Regions from separate parts of the Citrobacter sp. MNAZ 1397 genome, predicted to be linked through region 1. Evidence: predicted binding sites of a transcription regulator. Region 1 holds the regulator's gene; the other holds the start of a gene.
The links. The regulator LexA, encoded in region 1, represses DNA repair genes until DNA is damaged. The targets are predictions, from matches to a motif close to TNCTGTATGTACATACAGNA.
Positions count from the first base shown of each region.

Region 1 (7,630 bases):
CCCGTACTACCGCTACCGGGTCCGCATCCACCACATCCGCGCCGAAAATTTCCCGATCAACGCGCGCCAGAATGCCCGGATTCTGATAGGCCTCACGCCCAACCATCACCCCATCCATGTGCGCGAGATGGGTTTTGGCCGCTTCCAGCGAGGTAATGCCGCCGTTGATCGACATCGTCAAATGCGGGAAATCGCGTTTAAGCTGGTAGACACGCGGATAATCCAGCGGGGGAATTTCACGGTTCTCTTTCGGGCTTAAACCAGAAAGCCAGGCTTTACGCGCGTGGATGATAAACATCTCACATTCGCCTTTGCCGGAAACCGTGCTGATAAAATCACAAAGAAATTCGTAGCTGTCCTGATCGTCAATGCCGATACGGGTTTTTACCGTCACCGGAATAGACACCACATCGCGCATCGCTTTCACACAATCGGCCACCAGTTGTGCATTGCCCATCAGGCAGGCGCCAAACATGCCGTTCTGCACACGATCGGATGGACACCCCACATTCAGGTTGATCTCATCATAACCGCGCTGCTCCGCCAGCTTCGCACAATGTGCAAGCTGTGCAGGATCACTACCACCGAGTTGCAATGCGACCGGATGCTCTTCCTCGCTGTATGCCAGATAGTCGCCTTTGCCATGAATAATGGCCCCAGTGGTGACCATCTCGGTATAGAGCAGCGTATGGCGTGAAAGCAGGCGCAGGAAATAGCGGCAATGGCGATCCGTCCAGTCGAGCATCGGCGCGATGGAGAAACGGTGAGCGGGATAGGCAGCAGACTGATTTTCTGGCGACATGGCGAATAAATGAGCTTTAGGTAAAAAAGGGGCGCTACTATAGCACAGAGAACCGCCGCCGGGCAGCGAGGACATTTGCCTGACCACAAAGAAAAACCGGAGGCGCAAGGCCTCCGGTTGTGCATCAGAATGTCATGCTCAACTGCGCACCGGCCCCCCAGGTTTTGTTCTCACCGACTAAACCCATTAGATCAACGTGCACACGGTTAAATGGCGCAAAACCGACACCGCCTGTGAAGACATTGCTTTCATCACCTTTCACATCAGCACGGTAGCCAGCACGCACCGCCAGCCAACTCAGAGGACGAACTTCCGCACCGACACCAACGAACTGCGAATTTTTCTCGCTCTTAAAGCCTTTGGTTTCCGTCAGATCACCGTCAGCGCTCAGTGTCAGCAGATCGTTATGCCACGCCGCTCCAGCGGTAACCAATGGACTGATCTGGTAGGTATCTTTGTAGTTTTTAACTTCGCCGGTTCTGCCATTGGTGATAAAAACATCTTTGGTGTCGATATTACGCGAGACCAGGTTTTGTCCACTCAGACCGAGGGTGACGTTATCTGTTAAATCCGCCGCCAGGCCAACATCAATGTTAAAGCCCGTGTCATCCTTGCGGTACTTACTGTTGTTCCATTCATTTTTGTCGTAATCATAAATCGACGTGGTGTAGTTATAGATCCACGACTTTTGCAGTTTTGGCGTAACGCCGACGGAAAGAGGAACGCCGCCCACGTCGAATTGATGCGCCATTGCGATACCAAAGTCCGTAATGATAGCCGCACGACCTGATGCCGTGGAGTTAAGATTTTTTGTGATCTCGTCCGAGCCATTAGGTGAGAGAACAGCGCCGAGGGCAACTCCCGTGGCGACGGTATCACTGTTCTGGATGCTACGAAGGTAGGTGATATCGTTTTGATCAATATTCGAACTCACACGGGCATGCGCATAGCCTTTAGTCACAAAGGCAACAGATAATACATCGTTAGGAATAGTGACAGCGATACCGGCCCCGGCATTCGCACTCGCGGTTTTGCCATCAAGATAATCAAGCGAATCCGCAAGATCTTTTGCCGCCATCTGGAACTGATCGACAGTCCCAACAGGGTTAAGCAGCACTTCGCGCAGGGTGAGATTATTAACTATGTCTTTGTAATAATCGATTTTATCACTGATATCATTAATTTCATCGCGCAGGTTGTCCTCATCGGTTATCTGTGCGCCAACGGTCGGTAAGATGACCGTAACATTGTCTTCCGGTTTCGCCTTTGCCAGCAACGCCGGGTTAATGAATGCACCACTGCCGTAATTTGCGGAGGCAACACCTGTCCCCCCCATTGCATCATTACGTGCCTCTGCCCAGGTATTTGCCGCTCCGGCTTGATTTGCCACGAAAAAGGAGACAGCGATAGCGACCACCGAAAGTTTAAGATTGTTTTTCACAGTTATGCGTCTCGTAATCAAATGAGTTTATGACCCTGCTAGTTGTGACATGGACAGGGTGGCTCTATTGCTGCGAATAACATCCAAAAAACATCCTATTTCTACGGAATGTAATAAAACGTTACAGAAGATGTTGTTATATGAAGTGACCATCAATATTTATAGAAGACACATGGGGATTGCGAAAGGTGAAGGCGCGGTCGCGATCTCGGCGTTTAGTACAGAACATGATAAAGTGGGGGCTTATGTCGCCATTTCATGAGAGAACGCCTATGGATAAGTCCACTTCGCAAGAGATGCTCGCGCAGGCCGAAAAACTGTGTGTGCAACGCAATGTGCGCCTGACTCCCCAGCGCCTCGAAGTGTTACGCCTGATGAGTCTGCAACAGGGGGCCATCAGCGCCTACGACCTGCTCGATCTCCTGCGTGAGGCAGAGCCTCAGGCCAAACCCCCTACTGTGTATCGCGCGCTGGATTTTCTGTTAGAACAAGGCTTTGTGCATAAAGTGGAGTCCACAAATAGCTATGTGCTTTGCCATCTTTTCGATCAACCGACGCACACCTCCGCGATGTTTATCTGCGATCGTTGCGGCGTGGTAAAAGAAGAGCAGGCGGAAGGCGTGGAAGATATTATGCACGCACTGGCGGCAAAACGCGGTTTTGCGCTGCGCCATAACGTCATTGAAGCACATGGATTATGCGCTGATTGCGCCGAGGTTGAAGCGTGCCGACATCCCGGCGAATGCCATCATGACCACACGATTCAGTTGAAAAAAAAATCGCGCTAGTCGCGATTTTTCTCTTTTAAACGGACAAATAAATTGAGGGTGGTACATCCGTGTACCGTTCGGGCAGGGTAGCCATTGGGGGTCTACACATTGAGGGGGATGTGAAGGCTACCAGCGGTAATCATTCCGCGTTTCCCAGTCCACGACTTCTTTTTCTGCCTGATCTTTGGCGTAGCCGTAACGTTCCTGAATTTTACCGACCAGTTGGTCACGTTTACCTTCGATGATGGTCATATCATCGTCAGTCAATTTACCCCACTGTTCCTTCGCTTTACCTTTGAACTGTTTCCAGTTGCCGCTGACTTCGTCTTTATTCATCATAATTTCCTCATCGTTGGTCATGAACAGCGTTATTCCTTTCGTTACGCTCTAAATATCCTGAACGTGATTATTATTGTAGTTAAGGATAGCGACCATGAATCTTTATTCGGAATTTTTAACCATCAGAAGGAAAATTGCCGGACAGATATGCAGACCAAACCTAAGCGAGATCAGGAGGATAAGGGAGAAGTTAAAGCTTTGTCAGGAAAGGAAAGCAACCGTGACAGCAGATCAGCCGCCACGGCTCAGAAAGGTATTACAGCCATTCACCATTGCGGATAACGCCAACCGCAAGGCCTTCAATGGTGAAGTTGTGCTCACGCAGGTTAACCACAATTGGGGAAAACTCACTGTTTTCAGGCAGTAACTGCACCGTATTACCCTGTTTTTTCAGGCGCTTGACCGTAACTTCATCGTCAATACGCGCAACAACAACCTGCCCGTTACGAACATCCTGAGTTTTATGGACAGCCAGCAGGTCGCCATCCATGATGCCGATATCTTTCATCGACATACCGCTTACGCGGAGCAGGAAGTCAGCGTTAGGTTTGAAGAGAGAAGGATCGACCTGATAGTGTCCCTCGATATGCTGTTGCGCCAGCAAAGGTTCGCCAGCAGCGACACGCCCGATAAGCGGCAGCCCGATATCCTCTTCTTCTTCAAGCAACAGACGAATACCACGAGACGCACCCGATACAATCTCAATAACGCCCTTACGCGCAAGCGCTTTCAGGTGTTCCTCTGCCGCGTTTGGGGAACGGAACCCCAACTGTTGCGCGATCTCCGCACGCGTCGGCGGCATACCTGTCTGGTTGATTCGATCGCGAATAAGATCGAACACCTCTTGCTGCCTGGCCGTTAAAGCTTTCATTCCGCCCCCTGGGTGTATATACAGTTATGCTGTGAGTATATACAGTTAAAGGTGATTTTGAAACCAAAATTAAGCAAAAAACGCGGACTTAACGCATTTCTGGAAGCCTTATCGAAAATAGCCCCACAGCAGAGAAACCCAGGTAAACAGTGCCAGAAGAATGGCCATTAATACTGCCGCAGACCCCATGTCCTTCGCACGTCCTGAGAGTTCATGAAATTCAGATCCAATACGGTCAACCACCGCTTCAATCGCACTATTGAGGATTTCCACTATCATCACCAGCACAACAGAACCAATCAACAGAACACGCGTAATCGCGTCAACATCCACAAACGACGCAATGATGATGGCAATAATGACCGCAACACCTTCCTGACGAAAAGCAGCTTCGTTAATCCACGCTGCGCGCACCCCTTTCCATGAATAGCCTGCCGCTTTAATGATGCGGGTAATTCCAGTGGTATTGTTGGCCATGAAAAACAACCTTTTTATGTAATGAACGTCAATGTCTATGTAAGCTTATAGAGGTAGAAAAGAAATTCTGCGGACTTTCTGATATTCTTGCCGCGCAATGGCATTATTAACCAGAGGCTTTACATCGTTTATGTCCGGCTGGCCACGAATTTACTACAAATTACTAAATTTACCATTAAGCGTCCTGGTAAAAAGCAAGTCTATCCCGGCGGAACCCGCCCAGGAATTAGGACTCGATACGTCACGCCCTATTATGTACGTTTTGCCTTATAATTCGAAGGCAGACTTGCTTACCTTGCGCGCTCAGTGTCTGGCACACGATTTGCCCGACCCCCTCGAACCGCTTGAAATCGACGGAGCGGAGCTGCCGCGTTATATCTTTATTCACGGCGGGCCGCGCGTCTTTACCTGGTACACGCCTAAAGAAGAGTCGATCAAGCTGTTCCATGACTATCTCGATCTGCACCGCAGCCATCCCGATCTGGATGTTCAGATGGTGCCTGTATCGATGATGTTCGGCCGTTCTCCAGGTCGCGAAAAGGGTGAAGTCAACCCGCCGCTGCGTATGCTAAACGGTATTCAGAAATTTTTCGCGATCTCATGGCTTGGCCGCGACAGCTTTGTGCGTTTCTCGCCGCCGGTTTCGCTGCGTCGTATGGCAACCGAGCACGGGACAGACAAAACCATTGCGCAAAAACTGGCACGCGTAGCGCGTATGCACTTCGCCCGCCAGCGCCTGGCCGCAGTGGGGCCGCGTTTGCCGGCCCGTCAGGACCTGTTTAATAAGCTGCTCTCCTCCAAAGCCATCGCCCGCGCCGTCGAAGACGAAGCGCGCAGCAAGAAAATCTCCCATGATAAAGCCCAACAAAACGCAATTGCGCTGATGGAAGAGATTGCGGCGAACTTCTCGTATGAGATGATCCGTCTGTCAGACCGTATCCTCGGCTTTACCTGGAACCGTCTGTATCAGGGCATTAATGTACATAACGCGGAACGTGTTCGTCAGCTCGCCCATGATGGTCATGAAATTGTCTATGTGCCCTGCCATCGCAGCCATATGGACTATTTGTTGCTCTCCTACGTGCTCTATCATCAGGGGCTGGTACCGCCGCATATCGCTGCCGGCATCAACCTGAACTTCTGGCCGGCGGGTCCCATTTTCCGTCGTCTGGGCGCGTTCTTTATTCGCCGTACTTTTAAAGGGAACAAGCTCTATTCGACGGTTTTCCGCGAGTATTTGGGTGAATTGTTTAACCGCGGCTATTCAGTGGAATACTTTGTGGAGGGTGGGCGTTCTCGTACCGGCCGTCTGTTGGATCCAAAGACCGGCACGCTCTCAATGACGATTCAGGCCATGCTTCGTGGGGGCACGCGTCCGATCACGCTGGTGCCCATCTACATTGGCTATGAGCACGTCATGGAAGTGGGCACCTACGCCAAAGAGCTGCGCGGCGCGACGAAAGAGAAAGAAGGTTTTGCCCAGATGGTACGCGGTTTAAGCAAGCTGCGTAATCTCGGTCAGGGCTACGTCAACTTTGGCGAGCCCATTCCGCTGATGAACTATCTGAATCATCGCGTGCCGGAATGGCGCGAATCCATCGATCCCATCGAGGCTGTCCGTCCTGCCTGGCTGACGCCGACGGTGAATGCTATTGCTGCTGATCTGATGGTGCGTATTAATAATGCCGGTGCGGCAAACGCCATGAACCTCTGTTGTACTGCGCTTCTGGCCTCACGTCAGCGTTCACTGACCCGTGAACAGCTCACCGAGCAACTGGACTGTTACCTCAACCTGATGCGCAATGTGCCCTATGCTGCCGACACAACGGTGCCCACCGTCAGTGCGGACGCGCTTATTGAGCACGCCCTGCAGATGAACAAGTTTGAGGTTGAGAAAGACACGATTGGCGACATCATCATTCTGCCGCGCGAGCAGGCGGTGCTGATGACGTACTATCGCAACAACATTGCGCATATGCTGATGTTGCCATCGCTGATGGCGGCCATTATTACCCAGCATCGTCATATCTCTCAGGACGAAATGCTGCGCCATGTTGAACTGCTCTACCCGATGCTGAAAGCCGAGCTGTTCTTGCGCTGGGAAAAAGAGGAACTGGCCGGCGTACTGGAGAGCCTCGCACAGGAATTACTGCGCCAGGGGCTGATCACCATGAAAGATGGCCAGCTCTATATCAATCCGGTACATTCCCGTACTCTGCAACTGCTGGCGGCTGGCGCGCGCGAAACGCTGCAACGTTATGCCATCACGTTCTGGTTGCTGAGCGCAAATCCGGCGATGAACCGCAGTACGCTGGAGAAAGAGAGCCGTACGCTGGCGCAACGTCTGTCAGTGCTGCACGGCATCAATGCGCCGGAATTCTTCGACAAGGCGGTTTTCAGTACTCTGGTGCTGACGCTGCGTGATGAAGGGTATATCAGCGATACCGGCGATGCCGAGCCCGAGCAGACGCTGGCGGTGTATCAACTGTTAGCAGAGCTGATTACTTCTGATGTGCGTTTGACTATCGAGAGCGCAACGCAGGCGGAGTGAGTAAAGCGCCGCATCCGGGAGTAACTTCCCTGATGCGCTTCGCTTATCGGGGCTACTCTGGGCTATACGCTTACAGTAGCCCCGATAAGGCAACGCCACATCCGGCAAAATCGCATTACGCCAGGTAGCTTGTCGCCAGGCCGATAAACAGTACCAGCCCCACATAGTTATTATTCATAAACGCTTTAAAACAAGCGTCGCGATCGCGATTCACAATGAGCTTCTGCTGATAAACAAACAGCGCACCCGCGATAATGACCGACCCGTAGAAGTGCCAGCCTAAGCCATTGAGCGCGCCAATCGCCACCATCAACGCCAGTACCGCCACCTGCAATATGCCAATGATCAACTTATCGTGGCGCCCAAACAGAATGGCGGT
Region 1 covers NZ_JAKIVH010000007.1:53,314-60,943, reverse strand. Annotated here, with positions in the region: gene dusA (tRNA dihydrouridine(20/20a) synthase DusA) at 1-802, opposite strand, end outside; gene L2097_RS23270 (conjugal transfer protein TraF) at 927-2,243, opposite strand; gene zur (zinc uptake transcriptional repressor Zur) at 2,516-3,031, shown strand; gene L2097_RS23260 (CsbD family protein) at 3,140-3,349, opposite strand; gene lexA (transcriptional repressor LexA) at 3,609-4,223, opposite strand; gene L2097_RS23250 (diacylglycerol kinase) at 4,332-4,700, opposite strand; gene plsB (glycerol-3-phosphate 1-O-acyltransferase PlsB) at 4,831-7,251, shown strand; gene ubiA (4-hydroxybenzoate octaprenyltransferase) at 7,367-7,630, opposite strand, start outside.

Region 2 (7,630 bases), on a different contig from region 1:
GTGGTATGTGAGTTTTGTCGCCGTAATGCCGCCAACAGCGCAGCGCGTTGCGGTGAGATATCCTGAAACTCATCCACCAGGATATGCTTCCAGGGGCTGACAAAACGTCCTTTATCCAGCACGTTAATCGCCTGATGAATTAATCCGGAAAAATCGACGGCGTTTTCCGCTTTAAGCGCGGTTTTCCAGGCTTTCAACAGAGGTGCCATTAGTTTGACCCGCTTGCTGAAAAGCGTGCGTACCTCTTCCGGCGCCGAATCTATCATTTCACTCTGGCTGCCACCATGCATGCGCATCAGGCTAACCCAGCGATCCAGTCGGGTACCCATTCGACGCTGTATTTTTTCATCATTCCAGAAACTGCCTTCCGGAAGCGTCCACTGCAACTCCTCTTCCAGCCACTGTCGCCAGCCTTTAGCCTGCGCTTTTTTCTCTGCACACTGGGTTTGCCAGGCTTTCAGCAAGAGCGCTTGTCGCGCCCGGGTATCGTTCTCAAGATTGCTAATCTCAGGCGCTTTTTTACCACCCTGCTGGATGATGTATAACGCCAGCGCATGAAACGTGCGGGCAGTGATGTCATCCGTGTGCAATCGCTCACGAATGCGCTCATCCATTTCTTGCGCGGCTTTTCGGCCAAAGGCTAACAGCAGTATCTGATCCGCTGCCGCCTCGCCGCGAAGCAACAACCAGCCTGCACGCGCTACCAGAACCGAGGTTTTACCACTGCCTGCCCCGGCGAGCACCAGCAGCGCGTTTTCACCATTGACCACTGCCCTTGCCTGCGCCGGGTTGAGCGGAGAGCTTTCGATGTTTTTGAAAAATGTCTCGTACTGAACCAGCATTTTGTCGGTCCAGTCTTGATTATGTTTCGCCCGGCCAGTCTCGGTATCTTTTAACCAGGCCTGGCACTGCCGCCACAGATCCCGGCAGTTACTAAAAGACTCAAGGCGGCTGGTGGGGACAGGCAACGCATCGAATGCCTGGCGAAGTTGTTTCTGAACACCTTTAAGCTGCGCGCGAGTGAGCCATTTTTCCTGATCCATACGCCCGGAAATGTCCGCGAGTTGTTCAGAGAGCACTCTCGCAGCCACCTCGCTCATCTCCGCGCTCCAGGTCACCCAACGATCATTCAGATGCTGATAAAAACGCTGAGTTTCATTCCATTCAGTACCGTGCAAACGAACGACTTTATTATCTGCGAGAACGAATTCCAGTTCGCCCCATACCAGGCCACGCTTGCACTCGATTGCCAGCAACTGATTAAAGGGAATAAGGTATTCATGTCGATCGCCTGAAACCTTCACGCCCGCATTGAGGATGACCACTCGATCATATGGATGCTGCGCCAGCCGCTTTCCCAATGAAGTCGCTTTTAGTTCCATCACACATCCTTTTTCAGCTTATGACTGTGATTGCCAGTTTAACCGCCAGAGAATACGTGCTCCAGCCCAAAAAATCGTTACAATTGTCAGGTCAATTCCCTGACAGAATAGCATTGAGGTAATATGCGTACCGTTCTGAATATACTGAACTTTGTCCTTGGCGGTTTTGCCACCACTCTTGGCTGGCTACTGGCAACCATTTTGAGTGTTGTCCTGGTTATTACCCTGCCGCTTACACGCTCCTGTTGGGAAATCACTAAACTTTCGCTTATCCCCTGGGGCAATGAAGCTGTGCATGTCGATGAGCTGAACCCTGATAGTAAAAATACCCTCATGAATGCTGGCGGGACCGTGCTCAACATTCTCTGGTTCGTGCTCTTTGGCTGGTGGCTCTGCGTGATGCACATTGTGGCAGGTATTACTCAGTGCATCACTATCATCGGAATCCCGGTCGGTATCGCCAATTTTAAGATTGCGGCAATCGCCATATGGCCGGTTGGTCGCCGTGTTGTGTCGGTTGAAGTGGCCCGTGCCGCGCGCGAAGCCAATGCCCGCCGTCGTTTCCCGTAAACGAGTCACGAATACTATGCTAAGCCCCCTTCTTCGCCGGTACACCTGGAATAGTGCCTGGCTTTATAACATTCGAATCTTCCTTGCGCTGAGTGGAACAGCGGCCTTGCCATGGCTGCTTGGCGACGCGAAACTGACGATTCCTTTAACCCTGGGCGTTGTTGCCGCGGCGCTGGCGGATCTCGATGATCGTCTGACCGGCCGTCTACGCAATTTAATCATTACCCTGATTTCTTTTTTTATCGCCTCGGCATCGGTCGAGCTTTTATTCCCCTGGCCGTGGTTATTTGCCATTGGGCTTATCACGTCGACCATTGGGTTTATTTTGTTGGGAGGGCTGGGGCAACGCTACGCCACCATTGCGTTTGGCGCATTGCTTATCGCCATTTATACAATGCTTGGCACCACGTTATATACCGCATGGTATCAGCAGCCTCTTTTGCTTCTGGCGGGCGCCATCTGGTTTAACGTGTTGACGCTGGTCGGGCACCTCGTTTTCCCTATCCGTCCGCTACAGGATAATCTGGCTCGCTGTTACGAGCAGTTATCTCAGTATCTGGAGCTCAAAGCGCGGCTGTTTGATCCAGATATCGAGGAGGAAAGCCAGGCCCCGCTTTATGAGCTGGCTTTAGCCAACGGTCAGCTGGTGTCAACACTAAACCAGACCAAAGCGTCACTATTAACCCGCCTTCGCGGCGATCGCGGACAACGGGGAACCCGGCGTACGTTGCATTACTATTTTGCCGCACAGGATATTCATGAACGCGCCAGTTCTTCTCATATACAGTACCAGGCACTGAGGGAACATTTTCGCTACAGCGATGTGATGTTCCGTTTTCAGCGGTTGATCACTTTGCAATCTCAGGCCTGCTCCAGGCTCGCTCACGCCATCCTGCTTCGTACACCTTACCAGCATGACCACCGCTTCGAGCGTGCATTTATACACCTTGATGCAGCGCTAGATCGCATTCGTGCCAGCGGTACAACTTCGGCTGAACAACTGAAAGCATTGGGGTTTTTACTCGATAATCTTCGCGCTATCGACGCACAATTGGCGAGTATAGAGTCCGGACAACCGCCAACGCCGCAGAGAAACGAAACAGAAAACTTACTGGCAGATGATAGCCTGCATGGACTGAGCGATATCTGGCTGCGTTTACGCAATAACCTTACACCGGAATCGGCACTGTTTCGCCATGCTGTGCGGATGTCTGTTGTACTGTGTGCAGGCTACGCCATCATCCAAATTACCGGTCTGCATCACGGATACTGGATTCTGCTCACCAGTCTGTTTGTCTGCCAGCCTAACTATAACGCCACGCGCCACCGTCTCACGCTGCGTATCGTCGGAACCATTGCAGGAATCGCCCTCGGCCTTCCCGTACTCTATTTTGTTCCCTCGCAGGAAGGGCAGTTGATACTAATCGTCGTTACGGGCGTACTTTTTTTCGCCTTTCGTCTTGTACAATACGCGCAGGCCACTATGTTCATCACATTGCTGGTGCTGCTGTGCTTTAATTTGCTTGGTGAAGGTTTTGAAGTTGCCATACCACGAGTGATTGATACCCTCATCGGGTGCGCCATCGCCTGGGCGGCGGTGAGTTTTATCTGGCCTGACTGGCGTTTTCGTAATCTGGCACGTGTGACTGAGCAAGCATTCAATGCCAATTGTCGTTATCTGGATGCGATTCTTGAACAATATCATCAGGGCCGCGACAACCGCCTGGCGTACCGTGTTGCCCGCAGAAACGCCTATAACAGAGACGCCGAGCTGGCGTCGGTAGTTTCCAATATGGCGTCAGAACCTGGCGCCACACCTGAATTGCGTGAAGTAGCATTTCGTTTACTTTGCCTGAATCATACCTGTACCAGCTATATCTCTGCCCTTGGCGCACATCGCGAACAACTTACCCACCCTGCCATCCTTCGTTTGCTGGATGATGCGGTCTGTTATGTTGATGACGCCCTTCACCACCAGCCCGCTGATGAAGAGCGCGTCCAGTCAACGCTGGCAGATTTGTCGCGACGCATTAAGCATCTTGAGCCACGACCTGACAGCAAAGAGCCACTTGTATTGCAACAAATAGGATTACTTATCGCACTTCTGCCAGAAATGTGCCGTTTACAGCGGCAGATCATGACCTGACTATCCTGTTTTTATTTCTGGCCAATCTCGTGGTACCAGTCGATTAACTCCTGGCGTCTCAACGCCGGGAGTGCGGCTTCGTGCAGACCGATGATCGCACCTTCCAGGCCCAGGAGTACCTTGATGCCCATGTGTTTGTTCATCGCCTTCAAACGCAACCAACACGCTTTGGCACCCAGTTGTCGCAGCATATGTTCGTCCGGTATACCGGCATCGAAAAGCATCATCTCAAGTTGGAAGTTCATGTTTGGTAGATCCTTAAGACGATGAGGCGTATCGCGCGCCGTTTTTTCCTGCCGGGCCGCCGCGAGTGATTGCGATGAAAGCCGCAACAGTGTTGGCAAGTCACGCCAGAGATGCTCATCAACAAAGTAGTAGTTAAGGGAAACGGCGCGACCACGCTTCTGGATTGTCAGAAGGGGTGAACGTGTTGTTACCCGATACTGGGCACTCTCCTCGCAGGCACGCAGGTATAATTCACCCTCTGAAATCATCGCAAACACCGTGTTGTCTATCGATAAACTGTAGCCGCCAAAATGCGCGCGAAAGCGAATTTTTCCCAAAGGCGCGAGGTATTCCCGTGACTGATAGATCCTTTGATACGATATGTTTTTCATGATTATTCCCTTGTAAATCATGGAGTAAAAACATTAATTCTGTTAACCGATCCGCTACAGAGGAACATAGGCAAGTGCGCGCAACACGGCAAGAAAATTTTGCGGCTTCATCGCAATACAAGACAAAATTGCGAGATGCTTTCAGAAAATGAGGTTGATCTTTGAACGTCCAGGGGTTACTGTATGTTTATACAGTAACTAACAGGGCTGGGTTGATCATGTACCATTCATTAAACCGTGCAAATCGTTCAACACAATTTCTTTCCGCACACAGCGCAGGGGCCGTTGAGGCTTCTACGGGTCTGGTCAGTGAAGTTGTTTATCGCGAAGATCAGCCCGGCATGACGCAATTGCTGCTGTTGCCGTTATTACAGCAATTGGGTCAACAATCGCGCTGGCAGCTCTGGTTAACGCCGCAACAAAAATTAAGCCGTGAATGGGTGTTGTCTGCAGGCCTGCCGCTGACCAAAGTTATGCAAATCAGCCAACTGTCTCCCTGCCTCACTCTGGAATCTATGATTCGCGCATTACGTACCGGTAACTATAGCGTTGTGATTGGCTGGCATGCCGAAGAATTAACCGAAGACGAACATCACCGTCTGGCTTTAGCAGCAGAAGAAGGGAACGCAATTGGCTTCGTGATGCGGCCAGTACAATGCAATCCTCTCGCTGCGAGACAGCATTCGGGGATAAAAATTCACTCAAATTTGTATCATTGAGTAAAATTAAGATAAATCCTGGTATTATTTTTCTGTCTGACAAGCATTGCCGTGTAATCAGCGAAATACGCCGCCAACGCCCGATTCAGGCGACTTGCAAGGCAACTGTATTGGCGAATAGTTCCGCAAAAGTGTTAAATATTGTGTATACAAAGCCTTTTTTTTCATATGCCTGACGGACTTCACACTTGTAAGTTTCCAACTACGTTGTAGACTTTACATCGCCAGGGGTGCTCGGCATAAGCCAAAGATATCGTGAAGATATCTCTATAGGGACTGATGAGCAATGCCCCCGGTGAAGGATTTAACCGTGACTTCTCATCGAGATTTTCATGGCGATTTTTGGATGATAACGAGGCGCAAAAAATGAAAAAGACAGCTATCGCGATTGCAGTGGCACTGGCTGGTTTCGCTACCGTAGCGCAGGCCGCTCCGAAAGATAATACCTGGTATGCAGGTGGCAAACTGGGCTGGTCTCAGTTCCACGACACCGGCTTCATCCCGAACGACGGCCCGACCCATTCAAGTCAGCTTGGTGCAGGTGCGTTCGGTGGCTATCAGGTTAACCCGTACGTTGGTTTTGAAATGGGTTACGACTGGTTAGGTCGTATGCCGTACAAAGGCGACACTGTAAACGGTGCGTTCAAAGCTCAAGGCGTACAGCTGACCGCTAAACTGGGTTACCCGATCACTGACGATCTGGATATCTACACCCGTCTGGGCGGCATGGTATGGCGTGCAGACGCTAAAGCTAACGTCCCTGGCGCTGACGCTCACTTCAAAGACCACGACACCGGTGTTTCCCCGGTATTCGCTGGTGGCCTTGAGTGGGCTGTTACCCGTGATATCGCTACCCGTCTGGAATACCAGTGGGTTAACAACATCGGTGATGCAAACACCGTTGGTACCCGTCCGGACAACGGCATGCTGAGCGTAGGTGTTTCCTACCGTTTCGGCCAGCAGGAAGAAGCAGCGCCGGTAGTAGCGCCTGCTCCGGCTCCGGCTCCGGAAGTACAGACCAAGCACTTCACTCTGAAGTCTGACGTTCTGTTCAACTTCAACAAAGCAACCCTGAAACCGGAAGGTCAGCAGGCACTGGATCAGCTGTATGGTCAGCTGAGCAACCTGGATCCGAAAGACGGTTCCGTAGTGGTTCTGGGCTTCACCGACCGTATCGGTTCTGACGCTTACAACCAGGGTCTGTCTGAGAAACGTGCTCAGTCCGTTGTTGATTACCTGATTTCTAAAGGTATCCCGGCGAACAAAATCTCCGCACGTGGCATGGGCAAATCCCAGCCGGTTACTGGCAGCACCTGTGACAACGTGAAAGCGCGCCCTGCGCTGATCGATTGCCTGGCGCCGGACCGTCGCGTAGAAATCGAAGTTCGTGGCAGCAAAGACGTTGTAACTCAGCCTCAGGCTTAAGTTCACGTGCTGTAAAAAAACCCCGCATCGCGGGGTTTTTTATTGCCGGTAATAAACCGCATTTGCACAGAAAATCACTCTTTGCCTAAAAGCGCCTGCAAATCCTGTTTAAGTGAGGACATGGTCGTGGCGTATTTTTCTTTATGCTCAGCATCCTCGATCAACTGCACAATGGTCTCGGAAAGGGTTTTCCCCCGACGCTGTGCCAGCGCTGCCAGACGTTGCCAGACAACAAACTCCAGATCGATTGATTTCTTACGCGTATGCTGATGCTCAGCATTAAAATGCCGCTTGCGCCGCGCCCGGATGGTCTGCTTCATGCGGTTCATGAGAGACGGATTAATATGCTGCTCAATCCAGGCATTAACCTGTACGGGTTCATTTTCGAGGGTTAGCAATAAATCGACGGCATCTTTGGCCGCGCTGGCTTCGATATATCTTGTAATAAGCTCACCTTCCCGGTGTTTTTTCACCAGATACTTCCATTTCCAGCCGCTTTCAAGATTTTCCAGTTGTTGATATTTCATTGCGATCTCAACGTTACCGTGTAACTCTGTTCAGAATATCAGTTTTTTCTTGCTCTGCTGAAAAGAAATCACATTCTGTCTATTCCAACAACACATCTGCAACGGGAAAACGAGTATTCCCTGTGTGCTACACAGGCGTTTACGGTATAATCCCGCCTTTTACATCAGACTAAAAAAACGACTTTGACCATTACAAAACTTGAATGGAATGAACTGACTCCGGATACCGAAAGCTATCAGGATG
Region 2 covers NZ_JAKIVH010000001.1:2,247,255-2,254,884, forward strand. Annotated here, with positions in the region: gene helD (DNA helicase IV) at 1-1,382, opposite strand, end outside; gene L2097_RS10615 (YccF domain-containing protein) at 1,506-1,952, shown strand; gene yccS (YccS family putative transporter) at 1,969-4,098, shown strand; gene L2097_RS10625 (TfoX/Sxy family DNA transformation protein) at 4,110-4,715, opposite strand; gene sulA (SOS-induced cell division inhibitor SulA) at 4,934-5,434, shown strand; gene ompA (porin OmpA) at 5,801-6,859, shown strand; gene matP (macrodomain Ter protein MatP) at 6,934-7,386, opposite strand; gene L2097_RS10645 (AAA family ATPase) at 7,570-7,630, shown strand, end outside.
Region 2: a site for LexA is predicted at 4,893-4,912, ahead of sulA (SOS-induced cell division inhibitor SulA). Genes of this name have one in related genera too.